DNA from 3 places in the Rhodococcus sp. NPDC076796 genome. Region 3 is predicted to be linked to each of the others. Evidence: predicted binding sites of a transcription regulator. Region 3 holds the regulator's gene; each other region holds the start of a gene.
The links. Region 3 encodes LexA, which represses DNA repair genes until DNA is damaged. Its sites were predicted from a motif close to CGAACANNTGTTCG; they were not measured.

Region 1 (4,049 bases), on a different contig from region 3:
CGATACGGCGTGGCGACACAGCTGCTTCGCGGTGGTTGTGCGGACTCCTGCGCCCGCGGGGGCCGAGGAACAGAACCGCCGACGCGACGACGACCGCGGCCCAGCGGATGAAACACCACATGCGACCTGCTGCCCTCGGACCTGCTGTTCCTCGTCTTGCGTGCCTTCGATCCCCGGGGCTTCTTCCGGCCACCTCTCGATCCGCTGTGGTTCGATCGGCTGTGACTCGGCCCGCTGCTGCCGCTGCCGGCCCTGCTTACGGCACCCTTGTCTTCGGTGCCTGCGCCGTTCTCGGTGTCGGTGTCGGGGGTGAGGTCGAGGTCGATGAGTGATTCCAGGTCTTCGCCGTAACCGAGTGTCTCGGCAAGGTTGCGTGCCTCGGTGAGAAGAACCTGCCAGTGAGCGTTGTCGGCGAGTTCCCGGGCGTACTCGGCATCGATGGTGCCGTGCCCGGACAGGTGAGCAGGATTGGACAGCAGACCGGCGAGCGTGGCGAGGTCGACCGTGATCACCGTCAGCGGCGCACGCCGATCCGGGCGTGAGGTATCGGCCGTGCACGGGTTTTCCTCGGTAGGTTCGCACATGCATGCCATCGAAGACTCCTGTTGCAGCAGAGCGACATACGCGGCCGCACGCTTCTGCCCTCGGGTCCGTGAATCGCGCCGACAGACGGTGGCGGCCATCTCGTTGATGAGTTGCCAGGCAGCTGCGGCGTCGGACGCGGTGAGGTCGGCCTTCAGCGTCGACAGCACATCTTTGTCGGTGTACGTCACGTTGGTGTGCCGTTCCAAGTCCTTGCGTAGAGCGGCAGCCTGCTCGGGTGCGATGCGAAACATGATCGACCAGATTTCCGTCGCCAGCGGGCCCGGTGACAGGCGTCGTGCAGCGCACAGAACCTCGCCTTGGACGGCTGTCGCCGCGTCATGCGTCAGGTTGTGGGTACAACGGTAAATCGCGCGGACGCGAGGCAGATCGAGTTCCCCTGCCTCGAACGCGGCCGCGACGGCAGGAAGCCGAAGTCGAAGGTCCATACCGACCTCGGCGTATGTGTTCGCGACGGTCTTCGAGCAACCCAGGACGTGCGCAGTTTCGGACGCCGCATAGTTGCCCGCGTCCTGAATGACATCACCGACGAGGACGTTCTGATGAATACACGTATCCCAGATGGCGGCGGCCAGAGCGACCTTGCGAGCGCACGCCTGATTCTCCAGAATCGCGACGTCGCGGAGCTCGCCCAGCACTGCGCTGTCGATGTACGGCTTCGATTGTGGGCCGAGATAGGCCGCGAACCGACTGCGCGTCGATGTGGTCACTGTGTCATCGCCCCCCGGCAGATGGTCCAACAAAAAGTAGAACGTGCGTTCGATGGTACGCCCATGCGACACGTCCGTCAACACCAATAGTGTTGCGGCGAAACAGAATCGACGTGCACGCGCCTATACACCCACCCACCGACACGAAGTCTCGACCCTGACGCCGGGTCAGGGCGCGCGGTCACACGAGTGTGAACCGCTCCAGCACCACTTGGGTGTCGTCGTTCACGGTGAAGTGTGGATCGCCCAGTTCTTCGCGGACCTCCGCCGACTGCCAGAACCTCTCGTGCCCAGCCCGCCACTGCGCGACATCGATGTACCCTTCACCCTCGTCGAGGGCGTGGCGCAACGAAACGTCCTTCAGCGCAACGATATCGACCGCAGCAGTCTCGATGATTCCGACCACGACACCCGTCGAATCCACCACCGCGCCGCGTTCGCCGACTCTCGGCAGCTCCTCGTCGACATACTGCGCCAACAGGCTTGCTGTACTGGTCTTCTCGCCGGAAAGAACGGCCGCGACCAGGGCGTCCCGCAGAGGGCCGGGGTACGCGAATTCGACAATCGGTAGATCGGTCACGCACCCATCATATTTCGATGTCGGCCCATACCAATCGGTGGTCAGAGGGATGCTCGGCCTGATTCGGCCAATACACCTGCGAATCGATCACCGTCAGATCGTCCGAGGGCAACACGTAGTCCACCCGCAAGTCTCCCGGCGTCGGGTCGGCGAAATCTGCTGTGTCCGTGCCGTGTTCAGCCGAGGTGGGTGCCGGATCCTGAACCCGAGGAAGGTCGAGGACCTGCGCGATGGCACCGGCAACCGAATCGCCGTCGACCGGATCGCTGTTCTGATCGCCCAGCATGACGAACGACGCTCCGTCCTCCAGCCCGCCGCGCCCCCCGTTGTCGTCGTAGAGGTAGTCCGCACCCGAGATGTAGTCGGCACTGAGCCTGATCTCGTCGTGGTTGCGCTTGCCGTTGCGGTCTTCGGGTCCATCGAATGACGGGGGAGTGGGGTGCGACGCAAGCACGTGCAGCGTCTTCCCGTTCACGTCGATCGGCACGTCCCAGTGCGATTTGCTGGACAGTCGGAGCTGGTCGGACACGTCGCCGTAGTAGTCGCGCGGCAACAGCGAATCCGGCATGTCCTTCCACAGAAAATTCTGGAACGTGCGTACCGAATCGGTCGCGATCGGGAACTTCGAGTACACGACCATCCCGTACTGGCCCGGGAACTGGCCGAACCCCCAGGCGTCGCCCGGCCCGCCGAGCTCGCCGTCTCGGTCCAGGTCGAGTCCCGAATCGACGCCGGTGTTCACGGGCGCAGTGAAGAAGTGTGGGTACTGCCCGTCGAGGTAGTTGTCGTTGAACAAGGCCACTGCGTCGTCGCCCGAATAGTCGAACTCGTTGACCAGCAACACATCCGGTGAGTTCGCGGCGATCACATCGGCGACCGCGCTGGCCTGCGCGTCCTCGCCCTGCAAGTCGGTCACCAGTTGCCCGTCCACCGGCCGATTGAGGCTGGCATTGAACGTCGCCACCCGAATGCTCGACGGTGCATCCGTGGCGGCGTCCGTGGAAGAGCAACCGGCGGCCATGACGGCGAGGGTAACGGTGATGGCCACGAGTCTCGACATTCTCACGCTCGTCACCGTAGAGACGGCAAGCGAACACGAGGTTACGAATTAACAAGCAGGCGTGCTTGCTTTTTTCGGGACCTCCTGTGAAGCTGGGTTCATGGCAGACCTCGACCTTCTCGTCGACGACCTCCGCGCCGAGGGCAACGACCTCGATGCACTCGTGGCCGAGTTGACTCCGGAGCAATGGGCGGCACCGACACCGGCCGCGGGCTGGACCGTCGCGCACCAGATCGCGCATCTTTCCTGGACCGATCACGTCGCGGAGCGAACTACGTCCGCAGCGTCCGGCGATACCGAGGCCAAGGAGGAGTTCGCTCTCACTCTGAAGAAGGCATGGGAGAACCCCACCGGCTTCGTCGACGAGGCTGCCGAAGAAGAATCTCGTAACCCGAACCTCCTGAGCGAATGGCGAACCCGACGCACCGCCATGACGGACGCGCTGATGCAGGTGCCGTCCGGGACCAAGATCGACTGGTTCGGCCCCCCGATGAGTGCGGCGTCCATGGCCACAGCGCGTCTGATGGAGACCTGGGCGCACGGTCAGGATGTCGCCGACGCGGTGGGCGTCACCCGCGTTCCCACCGACCGAATCCGCGGAGTCGCGCACATCGGCGTCCGCACAAGGGATTTCGCTTACGCGGTCAACCAGCAGGCTCCGCCCACCGAACCGTTTCGAGTCGAGCTCACCGCGCCGTCGGGAGAGCGCTGGACCTGGGGACCCGAGAACGCCGACCAGCGGGTGAGCGGACCCGCACTCGACTTCTGCCTCCTCGTCACCCAGCGCGCTCACCGCGACGACCTCGGCATCCACGCCGAGGGAACCGATGCCGCGCACTGGCTCACCATCGCCCAAGCCTTTGCGGGCCCTCCCGGGGTCGGACGACCACAGTCAGGACGAGCGAAAGCATGACAGTACGAATCGGCAATTGTTCCGGCTTCTACGGAGACCGGCTGTCTGCGATGCGCGAGATGCTCGAGGGCGGCGAACTCGACTACCTCACGGGCGACTACCTCGCCGAGCTGACGATGCTCATTCTCGGCCGCGATCGGATGAAGGACGCGACCCGTGGTTACGCCAAAACCTTTCTGCGGC
Region 2 (4,049 bases), on a different contig from region 3:
GTCGGAACGGGGATCGGGTCCAGCTCCTCGTCCTCCCAGTCCGGGACCCACCTTCGATCGGCGTCCTGCCTCACGTTCCAGTTCACAGGGACGGGCTCCCACACAAGCAACTCGAAAGTGAGCTGATCGAGATGAAGCTCGAACAGAGACCACGTCAGATCGAACTGCCATCGGAGAAGGTCCAGTCGATCAGGAGGTTCGGTCACCGGTACACCCTAGATTCCTCTGTCGAGAGTTGTCGGATTTGGACGTGACTACCAACCCAGCTCGCTACGATTCCCCGATGCCCTGACCGAGAGCGAACTGTGGTTCCGTCGCATCGGCAACTCCACTCCGCTTCGAATACCGTTGCAGGACATCAACGGTGCGGACGTCACCGGATTGCATGCCGCCAAGACTGTCGGCCGCATCCTGCCCCGCGTCCAGTTTCGGACGGGATCGGTGACGGACTCCGCGGCATGGCTCGTCGAGGATCCGGAGTCCTGGGTGCACGCCATCAACGGGGACAAGATCCCGATCGATCACCGGAGCCAGTCGCGCGACGAGACGGACCGAGATTGTTCTCAGCGCTGGCTGAGCTACCGTCTCGGGTATGGCTTCTGCCGGTAATGCCGTCACCGTTCTGCTGTCATTGATGGCGTTACTGTCGATCGCCTGTGACCGCACCATGGGCTATTGGGCGAAGCTGTTTATGGGCGATCGTTGTGGTGATACTGCCGATCATCGGGCCGATCCTGTGGTTCGTAGTCGGCAAGCGCTATCCCTACGGACCGAGCGGCGGCAACAGATAGCTCTCACGCTAGTAGCCCAGCGCCTGTCGCAGATCGACGTTCACCAGATGGCTGACCTGCTCGCGCAACCATTCGATGGCCCGCTCACTCGGTGCCGGTGCATGAGCCAGCAGCGTCCATCGGAGACGAGTCTCCGGTCGTAGATCGAACTGCACCAGCACATCCGGAACCGTTGGCCACGGCGAACTCCACACAACACGGTCGAACTCGCTGCTCTCGACGACCCGTGGCAGCGTCGCGTCCTCGAACATCACCGGCCAGGCAAACCCGCGATTGCACGGATGCACGTCGGGTCGCATGAGCGCCTTCCATACGAAGCGGACCGGCGGCGACAGTACTGCCGTCCTGCTCGCGAGAACCATCATCCACTTACCGTACGCAGGTGCCTACTAGAGAGCCTACTAGTTTTCGCTCGCGCCCGGTGCGGCGGCTGCCATGTACCGACGACAGACAGAGCTGTGCCCGGAAACTGGTTCGGGCCGTCATGCGGGTTGTCGTGGTTCCTCGTCCCCGGCATCTCCGGGGTTGTCGGGTGGGTAGAGCACTTCTTCGGGGTGGTGTGCGTGATTGATCAGCCCACGCCTGCGTGGGTCCATTCCGGTGGGTGGGTGCCAGAGGGTGCGGCCCGGGTATCGATGTCCTGCTGAGGTTTTCGTGGTCGCCCATTTGCCGGGGCCGGTGCCGACGAGTGCGTGGTGCATGTCGCAGCCGAAGGTGAGGGAGTCGATGTCGGTGTTTCCGCCGTCGATCCAGTCGGTGACGTGGTGGGCTTGGCACCAGGTTGCGGGGCGGGTGCAGGAGGGGAAGCTGCAGCCGCGGTCTCGGGCGATGAGCACGATGCGTTGGTCGGCGGAGGCGATGCGTTTGGATCGGCCGAGGTAGAGGGCTCTGCCGTGGTCGTCGAAGAGGGTGAGGTAGTGGTGGGCGTGGGAGGCCATGCGGATGGCGTCGCGGATGGAGATGCGTGATCCGGTGGCGGTTTTGGCGTATCCGCGGCCGGCTTCGAGATCGCGCAGGGTCATGGTGACGATGGCGGTGACGGGTAGGCCTCGGTGGGTGCCGAGTGTGCCGGAGGCGAGGGTGTGCCGGAGCGCCAGTTTCAGGGCGTCGTGACGGCGTTCGTTCTGGGTGCGGATGTCACGCTGGGCTGCGGCCGCGCGCGTGGGCGCCGCCGCCTCGTCCCGTGCCTCACGACTCTCACCTTGCCCGGCGGTATCCCCGCCAGCGGTACGAGTGACAGCAGGGCCGTCCGAGGAGGTGTGGTCAGAGCCTGTGCCGCAACCGCATTCGAGGCCACCTCCGCAGTCGTCGCCGCAGTCGTCGTCGCCGCAATGGCCGTCACCGCATTGGCCGTCACCGCAAGAGCCGTCACTGTCACATGGACCGTCGCCCCAGAGTCCCGCTTCATCTCGCCACCCGTGTTTCGGCTCTGGTAGCGGTGGTGTCTCGGAATGGGAGTCACTGCCCGATCCTGCATCGCTCGCCCCTGCTTCGTGGGGCGTGGTCTCGGGCTCCGGTCGTGCGCCGGCATCGTCGCCGGAGGTCTGGTCGTCTTCGTCGCTGTCGTTCTCGTCGTCGACGATCGGTTTTCCGTCGGCGGGGTTGTACATGCCCGGTTTCGCGGCTTTGGAGAACAAGGCTTCGAGGTAGGCCCGTAGCTCGGGGTCGACGCAGAATTCTCCTTCCGACATGCCGTCTGCACCTTGTTCGCCGAGGTAGAAGAACGCATCCCGTCGCTTGGGCGGCTTCGGCGGTTTCCCGTCTTCGTCCTCGTGGTCGTCTTCGTCGTAGTCGCCGTCGGGGTTGAGGATCGAGTCCAGATTCGCCACCAACGGCGCGAAGTCGTCAGGCCGCCTGGTCGATGCGAAGCCCACCAACTGCTGTTCGGCGAGATCGCGGGTCTGCGGATCGACGTCCTTGGGCAGGTGCCGAAAGAACTCGCGGATCATCTGGACATGCTTGGCATCGAGCAACCCGGCCCGCAGTGCTTCGGCAGTGTGCGGCAGCAGCGGCGGCAGTACTTCACCGGAGAAGGAGGTGCGATCCCCCAAATCCGCAGCCAGACGCACTCGTGCGCCTGCTGTTCGTGGGGTGATCCGCAGCATCCATGCCACCGACGACGGCACCGAGCCCGGGTAGATGTCGAGGCCGTGTTGGGTGATCAGTTCGTTGAGCCAGGTGTACGAGTACGCGGTCAGCGACCTGGTCGCCGTTTCCATGCGTTGGATCACCGCACGCCGGTCCGCGTTCGACCACGCCACCGACGCCTGATCGGCCAACTCCGCGACTGCGGATTCCACCGCGTCCACCAGCACAGACAGGTCGGGATCGGACACCTCAGGGGCGGCGGCACCGTCTCGATGCCGTCCACCCCTGATCCGCCGTCCCCCGAAAGCATGAACAGAATCTATCGCGACCCACCGACAAACTTTCGAACGCGTGTTTGATAGTTACGGACGGTAGCGAGCGCCCGAGTGCGCCGACGAAGAGCACATCAGTTGACCTCAACTGCCCTCGAGGTTCTACGGTATCGCTCATGACCGACGCGACGCCGTGGACAAGGGACATCCCACCGATTCAGGGTCTGGGATTGATGCGCCTGAAGGACGATGGGTGGGGAGATTCGGACCGGGATCCTGCAGTCTTGGTCCGAACTGCCGTCGACGCCGGAGTGACGTTGCTCGATACCGCCGAAATGTATGGCAACGAAGCACTTGTGGGGCGCGCCTTGGGTTCGCATCGCGATCAGGTGACACTGTGCAGCAAGTTCGGCGTCTATTGGGGCGAGTCGGGTCGGTTCGACGGCTGGTCGGTGAGAGCAGATCCGCACACCGTCCACACTGCAATCGACGGCACGCTGGAGCGACTCGGCGTCGACCACCTCGATGTCTACTACCTGCATCATCGCAGCGAGGAGACGCCGATAGAGGAGACCGTCGCTGCGATGGCAGAACTGAAGCAGGCAGGCAAGATTCGCCACCTGGGTCTGTCGAACGTCACCGTCGATGACATCCGGCGCGCCCACGCGATACATCCCATTGCTGTTGTGCAACAACAGTGGTCGCTCGCCCACCGAGAGGCAGAATCATTTCTGCCAACTCTCGCAGAGCTCGACATCGCACTCATAGCGCACTCCCCCCTCGGCCATGGCAGCCTGACCGGCTCGGACGACACGCCACTTGTCCATAGTCTCGCGAGGATCGCGTCGAACAGAGGTATGACAACCGGTCAGATCGCGTTGGCCTGGGTTCATCATCG
Region 3 (4,049 bases):
ATGGACGTACTCGATCGGGTGTACGCGTCGTACGGGCGACTGTTGGATTCGCTGCCGGAGAGCAGAAAGAACAGTTCCGGGGTACAGGAACTGTTCTGGATGATCGAGGAACTGCGCGTCGGACTGTTCGCCCAGGGCATTCGCACGGCGTATCCGGTATCGGAGAAGCGTATCGAAAAGGCGATCTCGGACCAGAGTCGCTGACGGGCGGGACTGTCAGTCGATGTCTGCCGACTCGCGGTGCTTGCGCAGTTCGTGGATTTCTTTCTCGAAGTCCTCGGCCGAGCTGAACGAGCGATAGACGGAAGCAAAGCGCAGGTAGGCCACTTCGTCCAGATCGCGGAGCGGACCGAGAATGGCCAACCCCACTTCGTTGCTCGGGATCTCCGCGGATCCCGCTGCACGGATGGCGTCCTCGACCTGCTGTGCCAGCAGGTTCAGCGCGTCGTTGTCGACATCTCTGCCCTGGCAGGCACGTCGGACTCCCTTGACGACCTTCTCGCGACTGAACGGCTCGGTGACGCCGCTGCGTTTCACGACTGCGAGCACTGCGGCCTCGACGGTCGTGAATCGACGACCGCACTCCGGGCAGGAGCGACGCCGCCGGATTGCTTGCCCCTCGTCCATCTCACGCGAGTCGACCACGCGTGAGTCGGGATGCCTGCAGAACGGGCAATGCATGAGGGATCCTCCGTCGTAGCCGATGCTCCGACGACAAACACGCACAGACGAGCACGCACATCGGGGCAGTCTGTCGAGGATACTCAGTCTTCTCGAACCCGACGGGGCCGGTGGTCATCTGCCGGGCGTGTACTCGACGACAGCTCCGTCGTGCACCTCGACCACACCCGCCGGTTGCGCGCCTGCATCGGGGGCAACGGCCCGCAGGTTCGCGATGCCGATCAGTCCGCCTGCGACGACCAGGACCGCCAACATCCACAACATCAGCGAGCGAATCCGAACCGGCTGGCTCGCGAAGTGCGCCGAGGTCGCGTCGAACTCGCGATCGGCCACCTCGCGATCGGTGACGTCGGTCCACGACGGGTCGAGGACGGGCAGGCACGGGCCCGGTTGCGTGGCGAGACCGTGCAACACCGGACGCGCCCGGCGACGACGCTCGACGACAGTGGATCGGGCACGGACACCGGCGGCGGTGGGGCGATCGGTGATGATGGTCATCGGAACCTCGTCTTCGCTCGTTGGATCGATTATTCGATCAGGCGTTCGATGGACGCTTGTTCGAAGTTCTATCACGAGCCTCCGACAAAGTCTGCAGAAAACGCGACACGAGTCGAACAGATGTTTGATTCAACAGCTGATACACGCTAGATTCGTGTCAGAAACCACACGCCACACGAGTCGACACCATCAACTCCAGTCCGCGCAGACCTACCCCGCAGACCGGATCCAGGACACCAGCAGGAGGCCGACAGCATGAAGGACGAGACCTCGACGAGGTCGACCACGCGTTCCACGACAACCGGTTCCAAGACGACCGGAGCCAGGGCCACCGCACCGAAGGAAGCAGCGGGTAAGCCCGCTGCGGAACCGACATCCAAGGCCATGGAAGTCGGCACCGACATCAGTGCGGGTCTGACCGAGCGGCAGCGGAAGGTACTCGAGGTCATTCGCGCTTCGGTCACCGAGCGCGGTTACCCACCGAGCATTCGGGAGATCGGTGACGCGGTCGGTCTGACGTCGACCTCGTCCGTCGCTCACCAACTCCGCACCCTCGAGCGCAAGGGCTTCCTCCGGCGCGACGCCAACCGCCCCCGCGCCGTCGATGTCCGCGGTCTCGACGAGGTGCAGGCCGATCAGGCTGCCGCGGCGGTCGACGGATCGCAGGCATCGGAGGATCAGGATCGATTGCCGACCCCGACGTTCGTGCCGGTGCTGGGCCGGATCGCTGCAGGCGGCCCGATTCTGGCCGAGGAGGCCGTCGAGGACGTGTTCCCGCTCCCCCGCGAGCTGGTCGGTCAGGGTTCGCTGTTCCTGCTCAAGGTGGTCGGTGAATCGATGATCGACGCGGCCATCTGCGACGGCGACTGGGTGGTGGTTCGTCAGCAGTCCGTGGCGGACAACGGCGACATCGTCGCTGCGATGATCGACGGGGAGGCCACCGTCAAGACGTTCAAGCGGTCCAAGGGCGAGGTGTGGCTGCTGCCGCACAATCCGCTGTTCGAGCCGATTCCGGGCAACAACGCCGCGATCCTCGGCAAGGTCGTCACCGTGATGCGCAAGCTCTAGGGATCGTCACCGTATCGACATGCGAAGGGCCGCAGCACATGTGCTGCGGCCCTTCGCATGTCTGAAGATCAGCGGATCACAGATTCAATCCGCGGCCGATGATCTCCTTCATGATCTCGGTGGTGCCGCCGTAGATGGTCTGCACACGGGAGTCCATGTACGCCTTGGCGATCGGGTATTCCTTCATGTAGCCGTAGCCACCGTGCAGCTGCAGACACCGGTCGATCAGTTTGACCTGATTCTCGGTGGTCCACCACTTCGCCATCGCGGCTTCCTGGACGGTCAACTTGTCTTCGTTGAGCAGTTCGATGAACTTGTCCACCATGATGCGGGTGGCGGTGGTTTCGGTGGCCAACTCCGCCAACACGAAGCGCGTGTTCTGGAACTTGCCGATCGACTTTCCGAACGCCTTGCGGTCACGGCAGTACTGAATGGTCATGTCCAGCGCCGATTCCATCGCCGCGGCAGCGACGACGGCGATGGAGAGCCGCTCCTGGGGCAAGTTCTGCATCAGGTAGATGAAGCCCATGCCCTCGTCGCCGAGCAGGTTGGCGGCGGGCACGCGAACGTCGGTGAAGCTCAGTTCGGCGGTGTCCTGGGCCTTCATGCCGATCTTGTCCAGGTTGCGGCCTCGCTCGAATCCGGGCATGTCGCGTTCGACGACCAGCAGGCTGAAGCCCTGTGCGCCCTTCTCGGGGTCGGTGCAGGCCACGACGATCACCAGATCGGCATTGATTCCGTTGGTGATGAACGTCTTCGAGCCGTTGAGCACCCAGTCGTCACCGTCACGTACGGCCTTGGTCTTGATGCCCTGCAGGTCGCTTCCGGTGCCCGGCTCGGTCATCGCGATCGCCGTGATCAGTTCGCCGGAGCAGAATCCGGGGAGCCAGCGCTGCTTCTGCTCGTCGTTCGCAAGATCGATCAGGTACGGCGCGACGACGTCGTTGTGCAGGGTGAACCCGATACCGCTGTACCCGCCGCGGGTGGTTTCCTCGGTGACGATGGCGTTGTAGCGGAAGTCCTTGACTCCGCCGCCGCCGAACTCCTCGGGCGCTGCCGTTCCGAGGAAGCCCTGCTTACCGGCCTCGACCCAGACGCCGCGATCGACGATGTTCTGCTCTTCCCACTTCGCGTGGTTCGGCGCTACGTGCTGATCGAGAAATTTCCGGTAGGACTCCCGGAACAGCTCGTGCTCGGGCTCGAAAAGTGTGCGTTCCACGAATGTCTCCTTGTTCGGTGCATACCGGCAGCGACCACGCGAAATCTCTACGGATCTCGGTCGCCGGTACGACTGACGTCACAGGGAAACACTACGTCCGCGGTGTCGGGTCGGTCGATGACCAAAACGCGCGCGATCCGTGACCGACCTCGCTAACGACCTCGTGTGCCTGCACTCCTCGCGAGCGCCGAGACGATCGGGTAGCCGAGAAGGATGCCCACCGAACCCCAGGCGATACCGCCGAGCTCGACCGATCCGACGGACAGTGTCAGGTCGCCGATTCCGGCGACGAGCGCCGCAGCGACGACCATGAGATTGACCGGATCGGTGAAGTCGACCTTCGCGTCGGTCCAGATGCGTACGCCGAGCAGCCCGATGAGGCCGTAGAGAACCAGGGTTGCGCCGCCGATGACCCCGTCGGGCGCGGTGAAGATCAGTGCACCGAACTTGGGCGAGAACGCGAGCAGCATCGCGGTGATCGATGCGACCCAGTACGCCGCGGTCGAGTAGACGCGAGTGGCGGCCATGACGCCGATGTTCTCTGCGTAGGTGGTGGTGCCCGAACCGCCGCCGGCTCCGGCGA

Region 1: AB0366_RS17405 (DUF222 domain-containing protein) is a predicted target of LexA. The motif match lies at 1,352-1,365, and genes of this name have one in related genera.
Region 2: AB0366_RS09690 (DUF222 domain-containing protein) is a predicted target of LexA. The motif match lies at 3,224-3,237, and genes of this name have one in related genera.

Annotation. Positions count from the first base shown of each region.
Region 1 is NZ_JBFBMS010000005.1:83,317-87,365, forward strand. Features, by position in the region: gene AB0366_RS17405 (DUF222 domain-containing protein) at 1-1,313, opposite strand, end outside; gene AB0366_RS17410 (ASCH domain-containing protein) at 1,495-1,893, opposite strand; gene AB0366_RS17415 (endonuclease/exonuclease/phosphatase family protein) at 1,901-2,953, opposite strand; gene AB0366_RS17420 (TIGR03084 family metal-binding protein) at 3,054-3,866, shown strand; gene AB0366_RS17425 (acyclic terpene utilization AtuA family protein) at 3,863-4,049, shown strand, end outside.
Region 2 is NZ_JBFBMS010000002.1:924,959-929,007, forward strand. Features, by position in the region: gene AB0366_RS09675 (DinB family protein) at 1-206, opposite strand, end outside; gene AB0366_RS09680 (hypothetical protein) at 349-609, shown strand; gene AB0366_RS09685 (hypothetical protein) at 800-1,156, opposite strand; gene AB0366_RS09690 (DUF222 domain-containing protein) at 1,274-3,127, opposite strand; gene AB0366_RS09695 (aldo/keto reductase) at 3,328-4,049, shown strand, end outside.
Region 3 is NZ_JBFBMS010000003.1:310,298-314,346, forward strand. Features, by position in the region: gene hrpA (ATP-dependent RNA helicase HrpA) at 1-204, shown strand, start outside; gene nrdR (transcriptional regulator NrdR) at 217-681, opposite strand; gene AB0366_RS11650 (hypothetical protein) at 796-1,179, opposite strand; gene lexA (transcriptional repressor LexA) at 1,564-2,247, shown strand; gene AB0366_RS11660 (acyl-CoA dehydrogenase family protein) at 2,324-3,466, opposite strand; gene AB0366_RS11665 (solute carrier family 23 protein) at 3,619-4,049, opposite strand, start outside.